One region of the Stenotrophomonas maltophilia complex sp. Om-AH-Sm3 genome, then DNA from elsewhere that is predicted to be linked to it. Evidence: predicted binding sites of a transcription regulator. Region 1 holds the regulator's gene; each other region holds the start of a gene.
What was found. The regulator HrcA, encoded in region 1, represses chaperone genes, less so after heat shock. The targets are predictions, from matches to a motif close to TTNGCACTCNNNNNNNNNGAGTGCNAA.
Positions count from the first base shown of each region.

Region 2: AC10QF_RS02865 (co-chaperone GroES) is a predicted target of HrcA. The motif match lies at 3,550-3,576, and genes of this name have one in related genera.
Region 3: rpoH (RNA polymerase sigma factor RpoH) is a predicted target of HrcA. The motif match lies at 3,153-3,179, and genes of this name have one in related genera.

Region 1 covers NZ_JBYBLQ010000013.1:72,382-76,825, reverse strand. The annotation lists gene dnaK (molecular chaperone DnaK) at 33-1,955, opposite strand; gene grpE (nucleotide exchange factor GrpE) at 2,136-2,651, opposite strand; gene hrcA (heat-inducible transcriptional repressor HrcA) at 2,715-3,779, opposite strand; gene recN (DNA repair protein RecN) at 3,895-4,444, shown strand, end outside.
Region 2 covers NZ_JBYBLQ010000002.1:39,848-44,291, reverse strand. The annotation lists gene AC10QF_RS02880 (protein-disulfide reductase DsbD family protein) at 1-1,116, opposite strand, end outside; gene cutA (divalent-cation tolerance protein CutA) at 1,113-1,451, opposite strand; gene AC10QF_RS02870 (endonuclease) at 1,520-3,310, opposite strand; gene AC10QF_RS02865 (co-chaperone GroES) at 3,623-3,910, shown strand; gene groL (chaperonin GroEL) at 3,995-4,444, shown strand, end outside.
Region 3 covers NZ_JBYBLQ010000002.1:73,725-78,168, forward strand. The annotation lists gene purH (bifunctional phosphoribosylaminoimidazolecarboxamide formyltransferase/IMP cyclohydrolase) at 1-785, shown strand, start outside; gene purD (phosphoribosylamine--glycine ligase) at 847-2,130, shown strand; gene rpoH (RNA polymerase sigma factor RpoH) at 2,266-3,141, opposite strand; gene ung (uracil-DNA glycosylase) at 3,420-4,133, opposite strand; gene AC10QF_RS03050 (response regulator) at 4,130-4,444, opposite strand, start outside.

The DNA of each region.
Region 1 (4,444 bases):
CGCTGGTGGCCAGCGTCCCGCGTCGGTCCGGATCAGGACTTCTTGTCGTCCTTGACTTCGGTGAACTCAGCGTCGACCACGTCATCCTGCGCCTTGCCGGCATTGCCGGCGTCGGCACCCGGGGCACCGCCCTGGTCGGCCGAAGCAGCGGCGAACAGCGACTGGCCAGCTTCTTCCAGTGCCTTCGACTTGGCTTCGATCTGTGCCTTGTCGTCGCCCTTCATCGCGGTTTCCAGGTCGGCCAGCGCCGCCTCGACCTTGCCGATGACATCGCCGCCGACCTTGCTGCCGTGCTCGGTGATGGCGCTGCGGGTGCCGTGGATCAGGGCGTCGGCCTGGTTGCGGGCCTGCACCAGTTCCTGGAACTTCTTGTCTTCCTCGCGGTTGGCTTCCGCGTCGGCAACCATGCGCGCGATCTCTTCCTCGGACAGGCCCGAACCGGCCTTGATCTCGACCTTCTGTTCCTTGTTGGTCTTCTTGTCCTTGGCCGACACGTGCAGGATGCCGTTGGCGTCGATGTCGAAGGACACTTCCACCTGCGGCAGGCCACGCGGGGCCGGCTCGATGCCGGACAGGTCGAACTTGGCCAGCGACTTGTTGAAGCGGGCCTGCTCGCGCTCACCCTGCAGCACGTGCACGGTCACGGCCGACTGGTTGTCCTCGGCGGTGGAGAACACCTGCGAGGCCTTGGTCGGGATGGTGGTGTTCTTCTCGATGATCTTGGTGAACACGCCACCCATGGTTTCGATACCCAGCGACAGCGGGGTCACGTCCAGCAGCAGCACGTCCTTGACGTCGCCGCCCAGCACGCCGCCCTGGATCGCCGCACCCAGTGCCACGGCTTCGTCCGGGTTGACGTCCTTGCGCGGTTCCTTGCCGAAGAACTCGGTCACCGCCTGCTGCACCTTCGGCATGCGGGTCTGGCCGCCGACCAGGATCACTTCGCTGATGTCGCTCGAACGCAGGCCGGCATCGTTCAGGGCGACGCGGCACGGCTCGATCGACTTCTTGATCAGGTCGTCCACCAGTGCTTCCAGCTTGGCGCGGGTCAGCTTGATGTTCAGGTGCTTCGGACCCGACGCGTCAGCGGTGACGTACGGCAGGTTCACTTCGGTCTGCTGGGCGCTGGACAGCTCGATCTTGGCGCGCTCGGCAGCATCCTTCAGGCGCTGCAGGGCCAGCGGATCCTTGCGCAGGTCGATGCCCTGGTCCTTGTTGAATTCTTCAACCAGGTACTCGATGACGCGGTTGTCGAAGTCTTCGCCACCCAGGAAGGTGTCGCCGTTGGTGGCCAGCACTTCGAACTGCTTCTCGCCGTCGACATTGGCGATCTCGATCACCGAGACGTCGAAGGTGCCGCCGCCCAGGTCGTACACCACGATCTTGCGATCCTTGTTGTCGCCCTTGTCCAGGCCATAGGCCAGCGCAGCCGCGGTCGGCTCGTTGATGATGCGCTTGACGTCCAGGCCGGCGATGCGACCGGCGTCCTTGGTCGCCTGGCGCTGGCTGTCGTTGAAGTAGGCCGGCACGGTAATGACCGCTTCGGTGACCTTCTCACCGAGGAAGTCCTCGGCGGTCTTCTTCATCTTCTCCAGCACCTTGGCCGAGATTTCCTGCGGGGCCATCTTCTTGCCGTCGCTGGTGGCGACCCAGGCATCGCCATTGTCATGGGCCAGGATGCTGTACGGGACGTGGGCGATGTCCTTCTGCACCTCGCCATCGGTGAACTTGCGGCCGATCAGGCGCTTCACCGCATAGAAGGTGTTCTTCGGGTTGGTCACGGCCTGGCGCTTGGCCGAGGCACCGACCAGGACTTCGCCGTCCTTGGTGTAGGCGACGATCGACGGGGTGGTGCGATCGCCTTCCGAATTCTCGATGACGCGGGCCTTGCCGCCGTCCATGATCGCCACGCACGAGTTGGTGGTGCCGAGGTCGATACCAATGATCTTGCCCATGGGGGAGACTCCTGAGGATGCTTGTTGGGGTCAGTCCGGCCGTTCGGCCGGTGGATGAATACGATGTGGGGGAGGCCCGTGGAACATTCAAGCCACCTCCCGAACGCTGTGTTTCCGACGATCCGGCGCGTTCAGCGTCGGGTCGGGTGACGGGTCTGTCCGCCGCCCGGCCCTGCCGGATCAGTCGGCGGCCACCACCACCAGCGCCGGCCGCAGCAGGCGCTCGTTGAGCAGGTAGCCCTTCTGGAACACGGTCACCACGCTGCCCGGGGCAGCGCCCGGGGTCGGCACCTGGCTGATGGCCTGGTGGTGTTCCGGGTTGAACGGCTGGCCGATCGGATCCAGCAGCGCCAGGCCGTTGTCGGCGGCGACCTTGAGCAGCTGCTTGTAGGTCAGCTCCAGGCCTTCGCGCAGCGGGTGCGGGTCGTCGCCGGCGGCCTTCAGGCCGGCATCCAGGCTGTCGAACACCGGCAGCAGCTCGCCCAGCAGCTTCTCGTTGGCGAACTTGCGGGCCTGCTCGATGTCACGGGCAACACGCTTGCGCTGGTTTTCCAGGTCGGCGCGCTCACGCAGCGCATCGGCCTTGACCTGCTCGACTTCGGCGCGCAGGCGCTCGACTTCGTCGTTGACGCCGGCGGTGGCAGCCGCATCGGCGGCACTCTGCTGGGATTCGATATCTGGATGTTCGTGGTTCATGTCTGGGTCCCTGGCGGTCACTCTCCGCCTCCACCCACCCTAGTGTGGGCGGGATGCTGCGTTTCAAGCGTCGGATGTTCCCGGCGTGCGTCCGGCCGGTGAAAAGGCCGCGCCAAGCACATCGGCGGTGGCCTGGACCAGCGGGATCACCCGGTCGTAGGCCATCCGCTTGGGACCTATCACGCCCAGCACGCCCAGCACCTGGCCATTGGCGGTGTACGGGGCAGTGACCAGCGAGACGCCCTGCAGCGGCATCATTCCGGTCTCTTCGCCGATGAAGATGCGCACCCCCGGCGCCTGGATGGTCCGCTCCAGCAGCTGCAGGATCTCGCGCTTGCTGGAGAACAGCTCGAACAGTTCGCGCAGGCGCTCCAGGTCGGACAGGTCCTGCACTCCCATCAAGCGGGTCTGCCCGGCCACCAGCATGTCGTCGGCCGCCGGCTGCAGGGCCTGCTCGGCCAGTTCGATGCTGTGGGCCAGCAACTGCTCCAGTTCGGACCGGGCGTCGCGCAGCTCCAGCAGCAGGCGGGTACGGATCTCGGCCATCGGCAGGCCGGCGAAATGCGCATTGAGGTAGTTGGCGACCTGCTCCAGCTGGCCTGGCGCAAACTCCTGCCGGGTCTCGATCACCCGGTTCTGCACCTCGTTGTCGGCAAATACCAGGATCGCCAGCACCCGGCGCCCGTCCAGCGCCACGAAATCGATCTGGCGGAAGGCGAACTGCTCGCGCCGCGGTGCGCTGACCACTCCGACGAAGTGGCTCATCGCCGACAGCAGCTCCGAGGCGCTGCCGAGCAGGGCCTGGGTGCTGCCGCCACCGGCCAGTTCCTGGCGCAACCGGGCCAGCTCGCCCTCGCCCGGCGGCTGCATCTGCAGCAGGCTGTCGACGAACACCCGGTAGCCATGCGCGGTCGGGACGCGGCCGGCCGACGTATGTGGCGAGGCCAGCAGGCCCAGATCCTCCAGGTCGCCCAGGATGTTGCGGATGGTGGCCGGGCTGACCTCCAGGCCGGCCACGCGCGCCAGCGTCTGCGAGCCGACCGGCTCGCCGTCCTGGATATATCGCGCGATCAGCGTGCGCAGCAGGTGGCGCGCACGCGGGGCAAGCTGGTCGGGAGAACCGTGCATGGAATCAACCTGTGAGACACGGACACTAGATAATGGCGGCGCATCGCCTTGGCAAGTCATTGGACCTCCCGCGCCCGCGTGCTAGCGTTGCGCGGCTGCTGACACCCCCTTACCCATGCTCAGACATCTTTCGATCAAGGATTTCGCCGTCGTCCGCGCCACCGAACTGGAGTTCGGGCCAGGCATGACCGTGGTTTCAGGCGAGACTGGCGCCGGCAAGTCGCTGATGGTCGACGCACTGGGCTTCCTGTCCGGCCTGCGCGCTGACAGCGGCGTGGTCCGCCATGGTGCCGCACGCGCCGAGCTTTCCGCCGAGTTCGCGCTGGAGCAGCTGCAGGCCGCCCGCCAGTGGCTGGCCGACAACGAGCTCGACGACGAGGACCAATGCCAGCTGCGCCGCGTGATCCGCGCCGACGGCGGCTCGCGGGCCTGGATCAATGGCCGCCCGGTGACACTGGCACAGCTGGGCGACCTGGCCTCGCTGCTGGTGGAGATCCACGGCCAGCATGAACAACAGGCGCTGCTGGCGCGCCCGTCGCAGCTGGCCCTGCTGGATGCCTATGCCGGCAACGAGAACGAGCGCCGCCAGGTGCGCCACGCCGCCGCGGCCTGGCAGGCACTGGTCGATGAATCGCTGGCGTTGTCGCAACAGGGCGACGTCAGTG
Region 2 (4,444 bases), on a different contig from region 1:
GGTGGCGAATTCACTGCTGGCGGTGGCGCCACCTGCGGCGGCCGGTGCCGCTACATCCGTGTTGGGCACGGTTGGCAGCAGGCGCAGCGGGGCGCCGTTGGCGGCTTCGCGCGGTGCACCGTTGGCAGCAGGCAGCGGGTTGATCACGTCATTGCGCGCTGGCGCCTGGTCGGCGCTGGCGCTGACCTTGCCGGCCGGAATCGACAGCTTCACCCGGCGGGTCATCGGCGGGTAGCAGATGCCATCGGTCTGGCAGCCCTGGAAGGTCACCACCAGGGTGCTGTCGACGGCATCAGTGACAGCGCGGCGCAGCGGCAGCGGCACTTCCACCTGGTTGAAGTAGACCGAGACATCGCCGAAGTGCTCGTCGCGATGCGATTGCGCGGCTGGCCAGCGCGGCTTGCCGGCCAGCACGCCGGCGCTGCCTTCCAGCTTCAGCGAGGTGCGGTCGCGATACAGGTAATAGCCGGGCGCTGGGCTGAAGCGCAGCAGCAGGGTGTTGCCGTCGCTGGCGATGGCATCGAAGCCGAACGCCTGTTCCGACGGCAGCGGCAGGGCCTGGCTGTTGTTGGCCGCGCCCGGCAGGCGCAGGCCACCGCTGTTGCCGGCACCGGCCAGCGGGTTATTGAACGGGCTGGCCGCACCGGCACGCGCGGCAGGCACCGCCGCCGCCGCACCGGCGCCCGGCAGGGTGACCTGCACCACGCGCTTCTGCGGCGGGTAGCAGACACCGGCATCGGCGCAGCCCTGATAACGCACTTCCAGGCTGATGGTGCCGGCAGCGTCGGTCGGCGTGCCGGGCAGGGTGGCCAGCAGGCGCTCGCGATAGGTCTCGACCTCGCCGAAGAAATCGTCGTGGTGCTTGTCGCCCTTGGGCATCTGCAGCGCGCCGGCATTGAAGGCCGGGTCGGCTTTGACGCTGGTACGGTGGCGATACAGGTAATAGCCTGGCGCGATCTTGAACTGCAGCTGCACCTGGCCACGTTCGGGGGCAGTGGCGGTCAATGCGAACGCCTGGTCCACCGGCAGCAGGTCTTTCTCATCCAGGGCGAAGGCGGGCAGCGAAAGGCACAACAGGGCGCACAAGGCAGCGCCACGCGCAAACAGAGTCTTCAATCAGTGTCCTCCCGGGTCTGTGCCCGGATCCAATCCAGATACGCCGGCAGGCCGGCCCGGGTTTCGACCGCGATGCACTCCGGGAGTTCATACGGATGCAGTTCGACGATCCGGGCGATTGCGTCATCGACGCGGCTCGAGGTGGTTTTCACCAGCAGCTGCAGCTCCGCGTCGGTGGTCACCTCGCCCTGCCAGCGGTAGGTCGACTGTGCGCCGTCGAGGCGGGTCACGCACGCCGCCAAGCGCTCGCCTACCAGCGCGTGCGCGATGCGCTCGGCACTGGCCCGGTCCGGGCAGGTGGTCAACAGCAGCAGGACGGGATCGACGGTCGACATGACCGTCGAGTATAGGGCCGCCGCCGGGTCAGGGCCCGGCGGCGGCAGTGGACCGCAGCGTTGCGCGGTCAGTTGGCCAGCTGGCAGGTGGCTGGCTTGGCCGAGGTGAACAGGGCCGGGGTCGCCCACTCGGGGTGGTCGATGAACGGGTTGCGATTGCCCTGGAAGCTGTAGACCACGTCATTGCGGGCACGCTCGGCATCATCCGGCGGATCGGACAGGTGCCAGTCGATCAGTGTCGACAGCAGGCCCATGTAGGCCGGCGAACTGCTGGTCTTGACGATCTTGCTGCGGTCGTCGGTCAGCTCCAGGTCCGGCTCGGACTGACCGGTGGCCGCATCCTTGCCACCTTCGTAGCGGATCGCCATGTACATCACCGCACGCGCCATGTCGCCCTTGCGCTTGCCCCACACCTCGAAGGTGCCGGTGTTGCCGTCCGGCGCGCGCACCCAGTTGGAATTGCCCGGGTAGCCACCGCTGCCGCCGCCCTGCCCATTGTTGGCTTCGGTGGCACGCTCGCCGCAGCTGGCATCGCACTTGCCGAACGGCTTGTTGCCACGGTCGGCGTTCCACTGCGCGTCGGTCAGGTACAGCATGTGGGTGTCGGTGTACGGCGCGTAGGGCAGGCCCTTGTCACCGGTGGTGGTGGCAAAGCCCAGCGAGTTCGGCCAGGTGTGCTCGCGGTTGTAGGTCAGGCCGCTGCCGGTGCCCGCACGATCACTGACCTTGGCGTAGCTGCGGTTGCGGTAGGCATCGAGGATGCGGTTCGGGTTGTTCGGATCCTCGTCGGCGATTTCCAGGATGGTCCAGGTGCTGGTGCCCGAGCCGCTGTACGGGTAGGCGGTGTGGCCCTTGATGGTGGCGTGCAGCGAGCAGCGCAGCTGGCTGGGGCTGCTGGTGTTGACCCTGGAGTAGTAGCCGGCCGGCACGCCCGGGTTGCCCGGGTCCGGATTGCCGCCGGTGCTGGCCACGGTGAAGGCGATGCGGCTGTCGGCGGCCGGGTGCGCGCCCAGCAGGTCGGTGATGCGCGCGGCGCGGATGTCGAAGCGGCAGGCTTCACCGGCCACCAGCGCGGTGTTGGTGGACAGCTTCACGCTGCGGCCGCTCGCCGGGAAGGTCAGCGGCACGCTGCCGGAGGTGCCGCAGCTCAGCGCGAACGCGCCGCTGGCCAGGTTCACGGTTTCGCTGAACACCACTTCCAGATCGGCCGCAGCCGGGAAGGTGCTGCTGCCCTGCGCCGGGGTGGTGGTGGACACCGACGGCGGCGTGTTCGGGCCTGGCGTGCCACCGCCGCTGAAAGTCTGGCCGTTGTTGCAGCTGCCGAAGGTCTGGCCGGCCGATTCGGCCCAGGTGAAGTGGGTGTACTGGCTGCCGCTGCCGGTCAGCTGCAACGAGGTGCCCGGCGCGGTGCTGTTGGTCTCGGCTACCGGGATGTTCTGGCTGGTCATGCCGGCGGCAGGGCCACCGGAGGCGGTGATGGCGCCCTCATAGCTGAGGAACTGGACCACTTTGCCACTGGCATCGACCAGGGCGATGCCGTCGGTCGGGCCGTTCTGGATCCCGTTGGTCGGGTAACTGACCACGGCGATGGTGGCGCTGCCGCAGCCGGCGGCGGTGCCGGCCGGGACCGGGGTGTTGGCATAGACGGTGGCGGCGGACGGATTGCTGCCGTTGTAGAGGTACAGGCGGTAGCCGGACAGGTCCTCACCGGCAGTGGCTACGACCTCGATCGCTTCGCCGACGTCACCGGCGGCGGTGCTGTCGTCGTAGTGCAGTTCGTTGATGAAGACCTCGGCCTGGGCCGGCGCAGCGGCCAGCGCCAGCAGGCAGGCAGCGGCAAGCGGGGACAGCAATCGCATCGACTCCTCCTTGTGATTGGGAATGCCGGACCGAGCCTAAGGCCGATCCAGTGACACTTTGTCGTAAATGAACGTCAGATGTCTGACAGTGCGACGCTTGTCACCGAAATTGATCTGGACCGACGCCCTGGCCGAGGCGCGCGGGTGGAAAAATTTTTTTCATTCCGCCCTTGAAAGGGGGCGGCGGGGCTCCATCTCTGCCCTGCTCCCGACGTTGTCGGGTTTCTTCACGTGCGGTTCTGGCACTCGTCTGGGGCGAGTGCTAACATCGCCGGACTTTTTTAGACCAATCAATCACTTAAGAGGTCTCCTATGAGCATCAAGCCGCTGCACGACCGCGTTGTGGTCAAGCCGATCGAAGCCGACGAAATCTCCGCCGGTGGCATCGTCATCCCCGACTCGGCCAAGGAAAAGTCCACCAAGGGTGAGGTCGTGGCCGTCGGCCCGGGCAAGCCGCTGGACAACGGCAACGTGCGCGCGCCGTCGCTGAAGGTCGGCGACAAGGTCATCTACGGCCAGTACGCCGGCAGCTCGTACAAGAGCGAAGGCGTCGAGTACAAGGTCCTGCGCGAAGACGACGTGCTCGCCGTCATCGGCTGAGCCCCGGCGAGACCTGTTCCATCCCCTGATTCCAACACCCAGCCGCCGGGCATGGCCCGGCGCTACCAGATGAGGTAACTGCACATGGCTGCCAAGGATATCCGTTTCGGTGAAGATGCCCGTTCGCGCATGGTGCGCGGCGTGAACGTTCTCGCCAATGCCGTCAAGGCCACCCTGGGCCCGAAGGGCCGCAACGTCGTGCTGGAAAAGAGCTTCGGCGCCCCGACCATCACCAAGGACGGCGTCTCCGTCGCCAAGGAAATCGAACTGGCTGACAAGTTCGAGAACATGGGCGCGCAGATGGTGAAGGAAGTTGCTTCGCGCACCAACGACGATGCCGGCGACGGCACCACCACCGCCACCGTGCTGGCCCAGGCCCTGATCCGCGAAGGCGCCAAGGCCGTGGCCGCCGGCATGAACCCGATGGACCTCAAGCGCGGTATCGACAAGGCCGTGTCGGCCGCCGTCGCCGAGCTGAAGAACATCTCCAAGCCGACCGCCGACGACAAGGCGATTGCCCAGGTCGGTACCATC
Region 3 (4,444 bases), on a different contig from region 1:
CCGATGCGGCGTGGGAATGCGTGCGCCAGTTCGATGCGCCGGCCTGCGTCATCGTCAAGCACGCCAACCCGTGCGGCGTGGCCGTCGGCGCCGGCAACGGCGATGCCTACGAGCTGGCCTACGCCACCGACCCGACCAGCGCCTTCGGCGGCATCATCGCCTTCAACAAGCCGCTGGACACCGCCACCGCCAAGGTGATCCTGGACCGCCAGTTCGTGGAAGTGCTGATTGCCCCGGACTACGAGCCGGCCGCGCTGGAATACGCGCAGAAGAAGGCCAACGTACGCGTGCTGCGCATCCCGCATGGCGACGGCCTGAACAACTTCGACAGCAAGCGCGTCGGCTCGGGCCTGCTGCTGCAGTCGTCGGACAACCGCGGCATGACCCGCGACGAGCTGAAGGTGGTCAGCAAGCTGGCGCCGACCGACAAGCAGTTCAGCGACCTGCTGTTTGCCTGGAAGGTGGCCAAGTTCGTGAAGTCCAACGCGATCGTCTATGCCAAGGACAACCGCACCATCGGTGTCGGCGCCGGCCAGATGAGCCGCGTGTACTCGGCCCGCATCGCCGGCATCAAGGCCGCCGACGCGAACCTGGTGGTCGAGGGTTCGGTGATGGCCTCCGATGCGTTCTTCCCGTTCCGCGACGGCATCGATGCCGCCGCTGCCGCCGGCATCAAGGCGGTCATCCAGCCGGGCGGTTCGATGCGCGATGCCGAAGTGATCGCCGCCGCCGACGAACATGGCCTGGCCATGGTGTTCACCGGCGTGCGCCACTTCCGCCACTGATCCGCATCACCAAGCCGGGCCCTGCCCGGCTTTTCTTTTCCGTATCCGAGAACCCTGTCCCATGAAGATCCTCGTCATCGGCTCCGGCGGCCGCGAACACGCCCTGGCATGGAAGCTGGCCCAGTCCTCCCGTGTCACCGACGTGATCGTGGCGCCCGGCAACGCCGGTACCGCCAGCGAAGACAAGTGCCGCAACGTGGCGGTGAAGGTGACCGATATCGACGGCCTGCTGGCGCTGGCCCAGGCCGAAGGCGTGGCGTTGACCGTGGTCGGCCCGGAAGTACCGCTGGTGGCCGGCGTGGTCGACCGCTTCCGCGCCGCCGGCCTGCGCACCTTCGGGCCGACCGCCGCCGCCGCGCAGCTGGAAGGCAGCAAGGCCTACGCCAAGGACTTCCTGGCTCGCCACAACATCCCCACCGCGTTCTATGCCGTGCACACCGACGTGGACGCTGCCCTGGCCTACATCCGCGAGAAGGGTGCACCGATCGTGGTCAAGGCCGATGGCCTGGCCGCCGGCAAGGGCGTGATCGTCGCAATGACGTTGGCCGAGGCCGAAGACGCGGTGCGTGACATGCTCTCCGGCAACGCGTTCGGCGATGCCGGCGCCCGCGTAGTGATCGAGGAATTCCTCGATGGCGAGGAAGCCAGCTTCATTTCGATGGTGGACGGCGTGCATGCGCTGCCGATGGCCACCTCGCAAGACCACAAGCGCGTCGGCGACGGCGACACCGGCCCCAACACGGGTGGCATGGGCGCGTACTCGCCGGCGCCGGTAGTGACGCCGGAGGTGCATGCACGCGTGATGCGCGAAGTGGTGAACCCGACCGTGCAGGGCATGATCGCCGACGGCATCCCGTTCACCGGTTTCCTCTACGCCGGCCTGATGATCGATGCCAGCGGCGCGCCGAAGGTGATCGAATTCAACGTGCGCTTCGGCGATCCGGAAACCCAGCCGGTGATGCTGCGCCTGCAGTCCGATCTGGTCGAACTGGTCGAAGCGGCCATCGACGGCCGGCTGGACCAGGTGGAAGCGCATTGGGACCCGCGCCCGTCGCTGGGCGTAGTGATGGCCGCCCGGCCGTATCCGGAATCGCCGATCACCGGTGATGTGATTTCCGGCCTCGGCGACGTGCCGGCCAGCGCCAAGGTGTTCCATGCCGGTACGGCATTGGATGCGCAGGGCCAGGTGGTCAGTGCCGGTGGCCGCGTGCTGTGCGTGGCGGCACTGGGCGACAGCGTGCGTGATGCGCAGACGAAGGCCTATGCCGGCGTGGCCAAGGTGAGCTGGGCCAACGCGTTCCACCGCACCGACATCGGCTGGCGCGCGATCGCACGCGAAGAGTGACCGCCGTGCCGCAGCCACGCGTGGCGTGGCTCTACTGACACTGGGTAGATCCACGCCATGCGTGGATGAGAACGCCGCAAAAAACAAAAAGGCCCGGCAATGCCGGGCCTTTCTTCATTCCAACGCCATCCCGCCTTACGCGGTGAACAGCGCCTTCATCTTCTTCAGCGCGTTCGCCTCGACCTGGCGGATGCGCTCGGCCGACACGCCGTACTCGTCGGCCAGCTCCTGCAGCGTCACCTTGCTGTCGGCATCCAGCCAGCGACGACGGATGATGTCGCGCGAACGCGCATCCAGTTCGGCCAGGCCTTCGCGCAGCAGCTGCATCTGGTTGTCTTCGCTGTCCTCGCGCTCGTAGGCCATCGACGGGTCTTCGTCATCGGCAACCAGGAACGCAGCCGGCGACGGCGGGGCGTGCTCGTTGTCCTCGTCGGTCGGCGCATCGAAACCGATATCGCGACCGGACAGGCGCGACTCCATTTCCATGACCTCGCGCTCGGACACGTTCAGGTCCTTGGCCACCGCGCTGACTTCAGCCGCGTTCATCCAGCCCAGGCGCGTCTTCGACTTGCGCAGGTTGAAGAAGAGCTTGCGCTGCGCCTTGGTGGTGGCGACCTTCACGATGCGCCAGTTCTTCAGGATGAACTCGTGCATTTCGGCACGGATCCAGTGCACGGCGAAGGAGACCAGGCGCACGCCCATGTCCGGGTCGAAGCGCTTGACCGCCTTCATCAGGCCGATGTTGCCTTCCTGGATCAGGTCGCCCAGCGCGAGGCCGTAGCCGTTGTAGCCGCGGGCCACGTGCACCACGAAGCGCAGGTGCGAATGCACCAGCTCGCGGGCGGCGTCCAGATCGTTGCCGTCGCGGAAGCGACGGGCCAGGTCCTGTTCGTCATCGACCGACAGCACCGGGATCTGGTGCACGGCACCGATGTAGGCGTCCAGCGAACCGAGCGCACTGGGAATCGGGAGATTGTTTGCCACAAGGGCAGTAGAGGTGTTCTGGCTCATAGGCACCCATCTTAGCAGTCCGGGATTTGGACTGCTAAAGGAGGAAAAAGTTCCAGCATCCTATTGATGCAACACTGGTCCCAAACAGAGCCCTACCGTAGCGCGATTTGATGACAGTGGCGAGCATGCTTTTCGGGATTCACAATCCCTTGGAATTCAAGCAATTACCTGGCAGAAACCGGCCGATTTCAGTCAAGCGGAGCTGAACGGGCCGTTCTGCAGACCCATTCAGGCCCGGAGACGTTGCCCGGTGTTCAGGCCCAGCAGCCCGACGGTGCTCAGAGCGCCGAACGCGGCGGCAGCGACCAGTCGATCGGGGCCTGGCCGCGGCGCTGCAGGTACTCGTTGGCCATCGAGAAATGCCGGCAGCCGAGGAAGCCACGATGGGCCGACAGCGGCGACGGGTGCGGCGACTTCAGCACGCGATGGCGACGGGTGTCGATGACCTTGCCCTTCTGCTGCGCATAGGCGCCCCACAGCATGAACACCAGGCCTTCGCGTTCGCGGTTGAGCACGTCCACCACGTGATCGGTGAAGCCCTCCCAGCCACGCCCCTGGTGGGCACCAGCCTTGCCCTCTTCCACCGTCAGCACGGCATTGAGCAGCAGCACCCCACGTTGCGCCCACGGAATCAGGCAGCCGTGGTCCGGGCGCGGGATGCCGAGATCGCTCTCGATCTCCTTGTAGATGTTCAGCAGCGACGGCGGCACCGGCACGCCCGGCGGCACCGAGAAACTCAGGCCATGCGCCTGGCCGCGGCCGTGATACGGGTCCTGCCCGAGGATCACCACCTTCACCTGCTCGAACGGCGTGGCGTCGAACGCGGCGAAGATCTGCGGGCCGGGCGGGAACACCGCCGCGCCACTGGCCTTGCGCTGGCGCAGGAAGCTGGACAGCTCGCGCATCTGCGGCTGCAGCAGGTAATCGCCGACATGCTGCTTCCAGCTCGGTTCCAGCTGGATCGTCGGGGTGTCGGCTACTTCATCCATCATCGAATCAGGGGTCCATCGTTCAATCGGGCCAGGCGCAGCTGGAACAGCACCTTGGTGACCAGCAGCCGCTCTTCGATCGGCTTGAGCACCAGGTCATTGGCACCGGACTGCAGCAGCCCGGTCTGGTTGTGCGGGTTGCCGTCACCGGTCATCACCAGCACCGGCAGGCGGCGCTTGCCGTAACCAAAGTCCACGCGCACGCGCTGCACCACGTCGCGCCCGCTCAGTTCGCCCTTCAGGGTGACATCGGTCAGCACCAGGTCGATGCGGTGGCGGCTGCGGCCCAGCGACTCGGCAGTGAGCAGGGTGAA